4 regions of the Paenibacillus sp. FSL R5-0887 genome follow, and region 2 is predicted to be linked to each of the others. Evidence: riboswitches for the same ligand, from Rfam matches in the RefSeq annotation. Region 2 holds a riboswitch; each other region holds the start of a gene.
The links. Region 2 has a riboswitch for thiamine pyrophosphate ahead of MKY14_RS03705 (ABC transporter ATP-binding protein). Riboswitches for the same ligand answer to the same signal wherever they lie in the genome.

Region 1 (3,139 bases), 740 kb from region 2:
CTTAACGAGAGGAGATAGGGAAGATGTCAGGCAACAATAAACAAGCTACAAAAACCTTACCCCCACAGGAGCAGCATCATCAGCCAGGGATTGAGAGTGAAATGACGCCGCTGCCCAAATACGAGCCGGCAAATTATAAAGCAGCAGGTAAACTGCAAGACAAGGCGGCGTTAATTACCGGTGGAGACAGCGGAATTGGGCGTGCAGTTGCTGTGCTTTTTGCTAAAGAAGGCGCTGATGTGGTCATTTCATATCTTAATGAACACTCAGATGCAGAGGAAACTAAACGTCAGGTCGAGCAGGAAGGCCGCAAATGTATCCTAATTCCAGGTGATATCGGTGACGAGAAATTCTGTAAGGATCTTATTAAACAGACGGTGGAGGGCTTAGGAAAGCTTGATATTCTCATCAATAACGCGGCAGAGCAACATCCGCAAGCTAAGATCGAGGATATTACTTCCGAGCAGCTTGAGCGTACTTTCCGTACGAATATATTTGCGATGTTCTATTTAACAAAAGCAGCTATGCCTCATTTAAAAGCAGGATCTACAATTATAAATACAACTTCAATTACCGCTTATCGCGGAAGCCCGCAGCTGCTGGACTATTCATCAACTAAAGGAGCTATTCTTAGCTTCACACGATCCTTGTCCACGAATCTGGCAGAGAAGGGCATACGGGTAAACGGTGTTGCACCAGGTCCAATCTGGACACCGCTGATTCCCTCTACCTTTGATGCAAAACAGGTTAGCGAGTTTGGAGGTACACAGCCTATGAAACGGCCTGGACAACCAGAAGAGCTGGCACCAGCCTATGTATATCTGGCCTCTGACGATTCCAGTTATGTGACTGGACAGGTTATTCATGTAAATGGTGGCGAGGTAGTAAACGGTTAGATCAGTACAGCTAATGTGAATAAATGGGTGTATTTCAATAAAAAAATATGTTACTATAAACCACGTTAGCATTTTAAAATTGTATATTTATGTCACTAGGGGTGCCGATTGGCTGAGACGGAATGGATTTCCGGACCCTTTGAACCTGATCTGGTTAAGACCAGCGTAGGGAAGTGGAGAACGAATTTCTGTTGTCGGGCTATTTGTAGTGCCGTCTATATACAGATTCTGACTGCCTTCCTTACGGGGGGCAGTTTTTTTGTTTTTTACTGACCTACAGGGAAGTGAGAGAGGAGATCGTGATGTTGCAAGCTGAGATCCATCTAATATCAGACGGCAAGCTACAGCTGAGACATTTTGTTGAACTAGCTGTCACGGTGCAGACATGGGTCGATTATATTCACCTGAGAGATAAGCAATGTCCTGCATGCGAACTGCTCGCTGCGGCACAGCAGCTGTTGGCTGCCGGTATGCCCGCTACCAAACTGATAATCAACGACCGGATCGATGTAGCATTGGCAGCTGGTGCCGCGGGGGTTCAGTTGGCTTGGCACAGTCTGAGTCCGGTTACAGCCCGGCGAATTGCACCTCAGCTTCGGCTGGGGAGATCGGTTCATTCTCCGGAAGAAGCGGCGAATGCCTCAGAGCAGGGAGCTGATTATTGCTTGTTTGGTCATGTATTTCCCTCGGATAGCAAGTTAGGGCTGCCCGCACGTGGGTTAGAGCTGCTTGCAGAAACGGTGGAGACCAGCTCTATTCCTGTAATTGCGATTGGAGGAATTAGCCCCGCTAATGCGGCGCAGATCATTAGACAAGGTGCGGCAGGAGTTGCTGTGATGTCCGGTATTTGCGGAGCGGATGATCCTTATGAGGCCGCCAAAGCTATTCATAAGGCGGTTCATTCATAGCCTGGAGGTAACAGCATGGGCGAAGGGGGTGATTCAGAATGAAGCTGTTGATTAACGGGAAATCCGCAGAGTGTTCTGGTGGTATTCAAACTATAGCTGATTTGATCAGTCTTCCTGAGTGGTCGGGTCGTCTGATGATCATTGAGCTGAATGGAGAAATTGTCAGTAAGGAGAATTATGAAAGTACTGCTCTGAGCGAGGATGATCGTTTGGAACTGGTGCACTTTGTTGGTGGGGGTTGAGATGGAGCGGTATAGAATTTTGAGAAATTTATACGAACCAAAGGGAGGTAATTTCATGCATGACCCGTTACATATTGGCGGCATCGAATTAACCAGTAGATTATTTATCGGAACCGGAAAATATAGCCGGAATACGTTGATCCCCGAAGTGATCGCAAGCTCTGGTTCTCAGGTGATTACTGTAGCGCTTCGCCGAGTGGACCCGCAAGGTGGAGCAGAAAATATCATGAACCACATTCCCGGTCACATGACTCTTCTGCCTAATACCTCAGGAGCGCGTACAGCGGAAGAGGCAGTCCGTATTGCAAGATTAGCAAGAGCTGCGGGACTGGGGAACTGGGTCAAGATCGAAGTGATCAATGATCAGAAATACCTGCTTCCAGATAATCTGGAGACCATACGAGCTACAGAGATTTTAGCAGCGGAGGGTTTTGTAGTACTGCCTTATATGAGTCCGGACCTTTCGGCTGCTTTACGTCTGAGAGATGCCGGTGCTGCTGCTGTGATGCCGCTTGGTGCGCCGATCGGGACGAATCGCGGCCTGCGCACTAAGGAGCTTGTGCGTATTCTTATTGAAGAAGTGAATTTGCCGATTATTGTAGACGCCGGAATTGGCAAGCCCTCGGAAGCGGCGGAAGCAATGGAGATGGGGGCCGCTGCTGTTCTGCTTAATACGGCTATTGCAACGGCACGTAATCCGCTCGTCATGGCGGAAGCGTTCCGCGAGGCGATAGCCGCTGGCCGCAAAGCTTATTTGGCAGGACTCGGTCCTGTAGAAGAAGTTGCTTTTGCTTCGTCACCGTTGACTGGATTTTTGAACTGAATTTGATAGGTCACGAAAGGAGGGAAGATTAGCATGAGCTTTTTTGACACACTGGCCCGCTTGGAGCAGTATCCTTATGAGCAGCTGTGGAAGGAGTTCCGGGAGGATGACGTTAAGCGGGCGCTTGGAAAAGACAAGCTGAACGAAAATGATTTGCTGGCATTGCTCTCTCCGGCAGCAACGCCGCTGCTAGAGGAGATGGCGTTGGCTGCACAGCGACTGACCCGTGCACATTTTGGTTATTCGATGCAGCTGTTCACACCGATGTAT
Region 2 (3,139 bases):
AATAAAACAATCCTGCTTCGGAGTATACCAGCAGAGGCTCATAAGTGGTAGAGGCTACCTGCTGAGCAGTTCTAAACATCTCCGTATAGGTGATGATCGCTGCAAGCGATGTATCTTTGACCAAGCTAATAAAAGAATTGGATAACGGCGGTACAGAAACGCGTGCAGCTTGTGGCAGAATTACGCGGCGCAGAGCCTGCCCACGAGTCATCCCGACTGAGAAGGCAGCTTCCCACTGGCCTTTATGTATCGACAGGATAGCAGCGCGTACGATTTCCGATGAATAAGCCCCTACGCTAAGGGTAAATCCAATGGTGGCGGCAATGAAAGGGTCGAGTACAATACCAACAGCCGGCAAACCATAAAATATAATAAATAGCTGCACTAACAACGGGGTTCCCCGAATGACCCATACATAAAAACGGGCGATTAGCTTCGGAATTACCCACGGTGAAAGACGTGCCAACGCGGTTAGGATCGCCAAAATCAATCCAAGCACAAAGGAAAGTAGCGCCAACGGAATGGTAAAAGCCACCCCGGCTTTAAGCAGGGGTAGCAGTGTATCTAAGAAAATTTGTATTTTGCGGTCATCCATTATTCAGACATCCTTTTTAGCTTCTAGGCTTAATTAGCCTTGCTAGCCTTGTATTATTTTGAAACGTCAGCTCCAAAGTATTTCTCGGAAATTTTCAAGTACGTTCCATCACTTTTCATCTCTTTAATCGCATCACTGACCGCATTCACCAGCTCATCATTGCCTTTCAGGAATACCGCGGCACTTTGTGAGCCTTCAGGAATCTCATCAACCACTTTAATTTTTGCATCTGGTTTTTGTTTTTTCAGATCCAGATAAGACAAGCCATCATTCACAGTTGCATCAATACGTCCCGAAGTCAGCAGGTCCATCGCTTGATTGAAACCGTCCGTAGCTACGATTTCAGCACCGTTCTCACGAGCGATGTCGGATAAGTTACTGGTCAGGGATTGTCCGGCTTTTTTACCCTTTAGATCAGCAAAGGTCTTAATATCCTCATTGTTTTCGCTCACGATCAATACTGCCTTGGATACAATATAGGGTTCAGAGAAATCATACTTCACTTTGCGATCTTCGTTAATGGAAACTTCATTAAAAATGACATCAAACCGTTTCGCATCCATCCCAGCAAAAATACCATCCCACTGAGTTTCAAAAAATTCAGCTTCAACACCTAAACGTTTGGCTACTTCTTCGGCAATTTCCACGTCAAAACCCGTCAATTTCCCCGCAGTGTCATGATAAGTAAAAGGTGCATAAGTCCCTTCTGTACCTATCCGCAATTTGCCGCTGGCCTTCACAGCCTCCAAACTGTTTTGCGCTGAAGATGCTGCTCCACCATTCGTTCCAGCTGTTGGTTCAGCAGCCGTATTGGTATTCGAATTATTGCCGCAAGCCGCTACAAGAACCACGGTTAACGCCAATATAATAGTTAAACTCCATTTTTTCATTATTAAATCCCCTCTCTCTATCCGGTTTTTTTCCGGTAAATTGAATAGTACACTGCCATCACATGATCGTCAATACTTTTTTCCGATTATATACATCGGAATTGTAATATTAACTAGATTTCTACTTATATCTTACCCAATCTTGGATTAATCCTTCACTTCTTTCTCTCTTTACTTCTCAGAAAGATATGGTATATTTATAAACAAATTAATATGGACCTGTTATTTCACTAGGGGAGTCGGCCGACTGAGACGGAGCTTCAAGCTCCGGACCCTTGGAACCTGATCTGGATCATACCAGCGGAGGGAAGTGGAGCAGAATTTTCATCAAGCATGTTAAGTGTTATTATGCAGAATGAACTTTTTGACCCATTCATTTCCTCTGGAAATGGATGGGTCTTTATTTGTTTAGACGCTCCACAAAAATATTAGGAGGTTAGATCATCACGACCATTTTATCTATTCAAGGCCTAACCTACTCTTTTCCGGAAACTGAACAACCCCCTGTATTCGCAAATCTATCCATGGATATCAGGCAAGGGGAATTCGTCTCCGTAGTAGGTGCTAGCGGATGCGGGAAAAGCACATTTTTCAAAACGGTTGCCGGTTTACTCGAACCTACTCATGGAAAAATAAAACTCCCTACGCTCCCCTCAACCGCTAGTCGTTTAGGTCAGATCGCTTATATGCCTCAGCAGGATTTATTGCTGCCTTGGAGAACGGTGCTCGACAACTGCCTTTTGCCCTGGGAGATCAAGCCCAGATTTAGTAAACAGAAAACGATCACTCAGATTCGGGAAATGTTGGCCCGCTTCGGCTTAACAGATGTAGAGAAGGCTTATCCCCATGAACTTTCGGGAGGTATGAAACAGCGAGTAGCATTTCTGCGCACCTTAGTGGCTGGAGACGGAAGTGGTCTTATGCTGCTGGATGAGCCCTTTGGCGCTCTCGATGCCATGACCAAACGTGAGATACACCGTTGGCTGTTGGAGTTATGGGGTGAACTGAATCAGACGATTATGCTCATCACTCATGATCTGGAAGAAGCACTATTGCTCAGTGACCGGATTTATTTATTATCTGGCGGTACGCACAGCGAATTACAGGAGATCAATGTCGATCTACCAAAACCAAGACATTATAAGATGAACTATGAACCCCGGTTTATAGCACTACGGGCAGAGTTGGAGCGAAGATTGCATGCAACCTATACCTTTTAAAAAACATCTAGACAACTATGGTCCCTTCCTTCTTCTGGTACTGCTCATTCTTGTAATCTGGGAGTCAGCTGTTCGCCTTCACTTGATTCCAGCCTTTATTCTCCCTGCACCTTCATCTATTGGCATCGCATTGATCGAGCACAGGCAATTATTATTTGGACAGCATTTATTGGCGACGTTACAGGAGATACTGGTGGGTTTTGTCCTTTCTGTGATTTTTGGTGTATTGCTGGGCATTGGAATGTTCCTGTTTCGCCCCGTAGAAAAGGCCATCTATCCCTTCCTTATCATTAGCCAGACGGTCCCATTAATTGCGCTATCCCCCATTTTTATTATGTGGTTCGGATATACGCTGTGGAGCAAAGTGGCTGTGGTGTTTTTGACGGCTTTTTTTCCAGTCGTAGTGAGTACATATGATGGACTTCGTACAAGTG
Region 3 (3,139 bases), on a different contig from region 2:
AAATTACGCTTGGACTGCCTGCTTCGATCAACGCCTCCTGCATCTGACGCACAACCTCCAGCAGCTCGCTAAGCTCACCTTCCATTGTGGTTTCCAGTGGATTCACTTGATGTTTAACGCCGGATTTCTGAATGACCTCAATCGCTTTATCTACGTATGGGATGGAATCCTCATTGTTCGGAGTTTTTGGAATTACTTGAATGCTTAGTAGGGTGTTAGCCACAATAATCAATCCTCTCATTTTATAAGGTAAGTTCAAAAAGCCAACTTTGATAACGAAGTAATTCATTACAATTGTTGTTTACTCCGCCGGTAAAAAATCATTACTGAATGCACTAGCAGCATCCAGCGGTTTATCCAGCAACTTCAGATCATACATCCAGTCGCCGTAATTTTGCCAGACCTCGGTTTTTTGCTCGCCCCAGCGGGCAGCATCGTCCTTGTATTTTGGGCTAAGCCATTTTTGGCTAGCTAGGACAAGGTCGGCGTCCAGGTCAGGAACGGCCTTCGATAACATACCGGCAGCCTCTTCCGGATGATCTATGGCATATTGATAACCTTTTGATGTGGCTTTCATGAAGGCCTTCACCAGATCAGGATGATCTGCAATTTGCTTCTCACTCGTCGTCAGCACAGGCGTGTAATAATCGAGCTGCGGCGCATAATCCTTTAAGTACAGCATATCCAATGGCTCGCCACGCAACTCAGCCTCAACACCAGTCCAAGCGTAGAAAATCCAGGCGAAATCAATGTCACGTTTGACGGCGGTAAAATAATCAGCTTCACCGATACTGATCAGCTTCACCTTTTTCACATCGCCACCTTCAGGATCCATGATAGCTTTCATGGCTGCTTCTTCGGCCGGTGAGCCCCAGCCTCCGTAGGTTTTACCTTCAAAATCCTTTGGTGATTTAATATTGCGATCTACTGGAGCAGCGAATCCCGACGTATTATGCTGAATAATAGCTGCTATCGAGACAAGGGGCACGCCTTGTAGACGGGCTAGCGTTAATCCTTCTTGGGCGCTGATGCCAAATGCGGCTTCGCCAGAAGTAACCATAGTATCAGAACCCGCTGCGCCTGGCTGAACGATCTCGACGTCCAGACCTTCTTCAGCGTAGTAACCAAGATCCTTAGCTACGTATAGACCGGTATGATTTGTGTTCGGTGTCCAGTCGAGTGCGACTTTAACTTTGGTGAGCTCTTTTGGAGCATCCGTCCCAGCCGAAGCAGTTGGATCAGTAGCATTTGCTTTGTTTCCGGCTGTATTCCCATTGTTGCTGCCGCATCCGGCAATGGCAAGAATGAGTACACAGGTGAGGCACAACGTAAGTGCTTTTTTAAGGTGCATGTCTTCTTCTCTCCTTTAAGGTTACAAGAATCCCGTCTTCACAACATGAACCGTAAGTTGTAGTATGTACGTTTTTCTACATCTTTTAGTGATCTTACAAAAAAAGCGCCCCGAGTGATCGGGACGCTGGCTTGGCGCAAGGTTAGTTAAGGTCACAGGGACCAGAACCAATTGGCGATTCCTACGCTGGCATTATCCAGATCAGGTATAAGGGTCAGTATCTTGTGGGATACAATCTCAGCCGGCCAATTCCAGCACCCCTGGTTCTATGAAGTTAACGGGTATTTCTATGTGCAATATAAGTAAGCATAAGTTTTGTACCCATACTTTATATCTTATATTTCTCGCATACGGTGTATTATAGACGGCTGTACTCGGAATGTCTAGTAGTGCACTCCTGAATTTTTCCAATCCAGTAGTTTCTTTTTTGCTAGTCTAGATCTTTATATTTCTTGCGGTGACGCCGTTTAAGCTCACTAACCAGCGCCCCTAGCGTGAGGACAACGCTGATCAGAATCCCGCTCATGATCACGAAGAGGGCAAGAAATTCAAAGGGAGAATAACCAATCATTTTACTCCATTGAATCTTTCCATCCAGATCGTCAATGACCTGATTCATGCCGTAAATCCCGCTTACTACCGTAAATACAGTAAGAATCATCAGCAGATTATCCCGTCGCTTGGATTGAAACTTATCCTGATACTGAAACAGGTCATTTAAGGTTTCTTTCACTTCCTCGAACAAAGCATCGTTTCCGTATACTTTACGCAGCTGAAGAAATATCTCCCGGCCCTGCGACTGGGAAATCAACTCCAAGAAGTAGAACTTTGCCGAGAACTTATTAATGGAGTAGATTAGATTGTCTATTTCCTCATAATCATGATTAATCCGAAGTCGGGAGTGCATATTGGCTAGCTTTAGCAGAACGATTTTGTGGAAAATATTGAGTAAAAATCCGTAATAATATTGCCCGTACATCTGGTTGGCTAGACTAACAGCAATCTCCTGTTCAGCGCGGGTCATGCAGCAAAAGGTCTGCTCATTCATCATATAATACGTGTCTGGACCCCAGCGATTATAGGAGTGTTCATGACAATAGTTCGCAATATATGCTGGATCGCTGGCACTGGCATAGGGCTTTCCGTTCAGATCAATTCCATCAAGCTGTGAGGCACGATAGCGCAGATTTACACTAATCTCATCAGAGCTTTCTTCATTCTGAAAGCCATAAAAAGCTTGCACCTGCATTCTTTCATCTACGAAAAAAGGAAGGGTCTCGAAATAAGCCCCATTGATATCCGATTGATCCAGATATGGCTCCAGTCCATCCACCAAATTTCGGAAGACAAAATCCTCTACCATCTCATAGGTCTGTTCCCCGCAATGAATATAAGTGTAATCATCCTGTATGAAGGTATTCTCTAGCGCACGGAAACGATCTGCGAATTCTAGGGCAATACTAAAGGGAATTGAATCCCCCTCCAGCTGGACACGTATCGTCACGAATCCAAGCTGAAAAGGGCATATGAATATATCCGTCGAGAGAATTTTGAAAAATATAGATTGCTGCGGAATCTCCAGAATGCAGTCGAGATTATTTACTCTGGAAAAACGGCGAAACGAGTCGGCATCCTTCCTGCGTGGAAAAAGGACATGTGCAGCAAACGGTAAATAGGTGCGCTCCATTCGTTCATGGGAAACACAGTAGCCATCTCCGTAATAGGCAGCTTCAAGCTCTTTATTATCCAGAAAAAAACGTGTGAAGCCGTCGTTCTGTAATTGCTGGA
Region 4 (3,139 bases), on a different contig from region 2:
ACGAACGGTCTGTTCGGGCATCTCGATAGCCATGAAATGACGGATGAACTGTTGGATTTCTTCAGCTATGATTCCTATCCTCAGTTCTCTACTATTTTTTATGACCCGAATGAGCGGAATCCGCTGAATGATAGAGGCTGGGGACTGTCGTTATCTGTTGTTCGTTCGATATCCCCGAATTTCTGCATTATGGAGCAGCAGTCGGGCCCGGGTGGCTGGGTGAACCGGATGGATATGCCTTCTCCAAAGCCCGGGCAGATGCGGTTATGGACCTATCAGTCGATCGCTCATGGAGCAGATATGGTGTTATATTTCCGCTGGCGGACAGCTACGATGGGCAATGAAATTTATTGGCATGGAATCAATGACTATCATAATCAGCCTAACCGGAGAGTGCGGGAAGCGGGGCAGATCGGTCAGGAGCTGGCAGCAGCAGGTCATGCGTTTGTCGGTACTCGTAATCAGGCTAACATTGCTATTGTTCGTGATTATGACAATGAGTGGGATGGAGAATACGATGTTTGGCATGGCCCGTTTATGTGGAAGAGCAATAAGGAGTGGTACAAGGCGCTTCAGCGGAAGCATATCCCGAATGACGTACTCTATTTACGCAAAAAAACAACGCTGGAGGAGCTTGCAAGGTACGACGTGCTTATCTATCCTCACCCAGCGATTATGACAGATGAGACAGCAGCACTGCTGGATGAATATGTTCAGCAAGGCGGCAAACTGATCTTCGGCTGTAGAACCGGCTATAAGGATGAGCGCGGACAATGTTATATGCGTCCTTTCCCAGGTGCTGCTAAGGATCTATGCGGGATCACAGTTGAAGAATTCACAATGGTTAAGGGCAGTCGTCAGCCAACAACAATTAGCTGGTCGGGCGTGACCGAAGTCGTTACAGGAGCAGATGACTTTAATGATATTCTCAAAATAGAGGAAGCTTCGGTTGAAGTGATGGCGGTCTACGCCTCTGATTATTATGCGGGAAAACCGGCGGTAACTAGAAATCGTCGCGGCAAGGGTGAGGTTTGGTATTACGGAGCCGTATTTAATGAACAGGCAGCGGCTGAGATCATAAATTTAATTGATCTACAATCACCAGCAGATTGGCTGGAGCTCCCAGAAGAGGTAGAACTGCAAGTCCGTACCGGAGCTTCTTCCAGTTATGCTTTTTTGCTTAATTATAGTGAGACTCCTGTCACGATCCATCTTCATGAGACCAAAACAGATTTACTGAGCGGCACAACATTGTCGGGCGAGGTGCTTCTGGAAGGATTTGGGGTATTGGTGTTAAACTAACGTATACATTGATCTCACATTTGAGTAGATTTGGATAATTTTCTCTTTTCGGTTATACTTTGAAGTAGCAATTATATAGTCACGGGAGCTTGGTGGGACCAGGCTGAGAGGATAGTTATAACTATCGACCGTCAAACCTGATCTGGATAATGCCAGCGGAGGAAATGGAGTTCTATTTCTATTTGTCTACTCTAAGGCCGCATCTTATACAGATGTGGCCTTTTCTATTTGTGGGGGAGTAGACCGTCTCCGCTTGATCAAATCACCTTATAGGAGGAATTGAGATGACAAGCGAATTGAACAACGATCCAATCAATCTATCAGCTTTTCCAGCAAGTCAAAAAGTGTATGTAAAGGGTTCACGGCCTGATATTCAGGTGCCTATGCGGGAGATCTCACTTAGTCCAACTGCGGGCATAGACGGCGAAGAGGAGAATGCCCCAATTCATGTCTATGACACAAGCGGGGCTTACACGGATGCTAATATTCATACTGATATTCGTCAGGGGTTAGAGCCCAATCGTCTAAGCTGGATTGAGGAACGAGGGGATGCGGAAGCGTACGAAGGAAGAACCATGAAGCCTGAAGATAACGGGAATGCAACGGGAAAAGCTGTGGCGGAAGTGTTTCCAGCGCTCCATAGAAAACCTTTGCGAGCGAAAAAGGGGCGTAATGTCTCTCAAATGCATTATGCACGCAAAGGGATTATTACTTCGGAAATGGAATACGTTGCGATTCGTGAGAATGTGGCACCGGAATTTGTAAGAGATGAAGTAGCCCGCGGCCGCGCCATCATTCCAGCGAATATCAATCATCCAGAGAGTGAACCAATGATTATTGGACGCAATTTTTTAGTGAAGATCAATGCCAATATAGGAAATTCCGCAGTATCCTCATCCATAGAGGAAGAGGTAGAGAAGATGAGATGGGCCACCCGCTGGGGTGCAGATAATATAATGGATCTCTCAACAGGTAAAAACATTCATACGACACGCGAGTGGATCATCCGTAATTCTCCTGTTCCTATTGGAACGGTGCCTATCTATCAAGCGTTGGAAAAAGTGAATGGGAAAGCGGAAGATTTAACGTGGGAAGTATACCGTGATACGCTCATTGAGCAAGCGGAGCAAGGGGTTGATTATTTTACCATTCATGCGGGGGTTCTGCTTCGTTATATCCCGTTGACTGCACAACGTATGACAGGCATTGTTTCAAGAGGTGGCTCCATCATGGCGGCATGGTGTCTTGCGCATCATCAAGAGAACTTTTTATATACACATTTTGAAGAGATATGTGAAATCATGAAGCTGTACGATGTTTCTTTTTCCCTAGGCGATGGATTACGTCCGGGTTCGATTGCTGATGCGAATGATGAAGCACAATTTGCCGAGTTAGAGACGTTAGGTGAATTAACAGCTATAGCTTGGAGTCATGATGTACAGGTGATGGTAGAGGGTCCAGGACATGTGCCGATGCACTTGATTAAAGAGAATATGGATAAGCAACTTGAAACTTGTAACGAAGCCCCTTTTTATACATTAGGTCCACTGACTACAGATATTGCGCCTGGTTATGATCATATTACCTCTGCTATAGGTGCAGCGATGATTGGTTGGTTCGGTACAGCTATGTTATGTTACGTAACTCCGAAGGAACATCTTGGCCTGCCTAATAAGGAAGATGTACGTATAGGGGTCATTACTTATAAAATAGCGGCTCATGCCGCAGATTTGGCGAAAGGGCATAAAGGAGCACAAGACCGGGATAATGCTCTTTCGAAAGCCCGTTTTGAATTTCGTTGGCGTGATCAATTTCATTTATCGTTAGATCCTGAGCG

Region 1: linked by a shared signal. The riboswitch ahead of MKY14_RS00345 (thiamine phosphate synthase) and the one ahead of MKY14_RS03705 (ABC transporter ATP-binding protein) in region 2 are both predicted to bind thiamine pyrophosphate.
Region 3: linked by a shared signal. The riboswitch ahead of MKY14_RS25295 (ABC transporter substrate-binding protein) and the one ahead of MKY14_RS03705 (ABC transporter ATP-binding protein) in region 2 are both predicted to bind thiamine pyrophosphate.
Region 4: linked by a shared signal. The riboswitch ahead of thiC (phosphomethylpyrimidine synthase ThiC) and the one ahead of MKY14_RS03705 (ABC transporter ATP-binding protein) in region 2 are both predicted to bind thiamine pyrophosphate.

What each region holds. Positions count from the first base shown of each region.
Region 1 covers NZ_JBBOCE010000001.1:79,020-82,158, forward strand. Annotated here, with positions in the region: gene MKY14_RS00340 (SDR family oxidoreductase) at 24-896, shown strand; TPP riboswitch at 984-1,085, shown strand; gene MKY14_RS00345 (thiamine phosphate synthase) at 1,199-1,804, shown strand; gene thiS (sulfur carrier protein ThiS) at 1,843-2,046, shown strand; gene MKY14_RS00355 (thiazole synthase) at 2,102-2,869, shown strand; gene thiH (2-iminoacetate synthase ThiH) at 2,903-3,139, shown strand, end outside.
Region 2 covers NZ_JBBOCE010000001.1:822,487-825,625, reverse strand. Annotated here, with positions in the region: gene MKY14_RS03715 (amino acid ABC transporter permease) at 1-595, opposite strand, end outside; gene MKY14_RS03710 (amino acid ABC transporter substrate-binding protein) at 649-1,485, opposite strand; TPP riboswitch at 1,708-1,811, shown strand; gene MKY14_RS03705 (ABC transporter ATP-binding protein) at 2,010-2,705, shown strand; gene MKY14_RS03700 (ABC transporter permease) at 2,686-3,139, shown strand, end outside.
Region 3 covers NZ_JBBOCE010000002.1:1,672,371-1,675,509, reverse strand. Annotated here, with positions in the region: gene MKY14_RS25300 (thiamine-binding protein) at 1-223, opposite strand, end outside; gene MKY14_RS25295 (ABC transporter substrate-binding protein) at 302-1,351, opposite strand; TPP riboswitch at 1,513-1,623, opposite strand; gene MKY14_RS25290 (hypothetical protein) at 1,782-3,139, opposite strand, start outside.
Region 4 covers NZ_JBBOCE010000002.1:2,817,628-2,820,766, forward strand. Annotated here, with positions in the region: gene MKY14_RS30380 (beta-galactosidase) at 1-1,302, shown strand, start outside; TPP riboswitch at 1,374-1,483, shown strand; gene thiC (phosphomethylpyrimidine synthase ThiC) at 1,587-3,139, shown strand, end outside.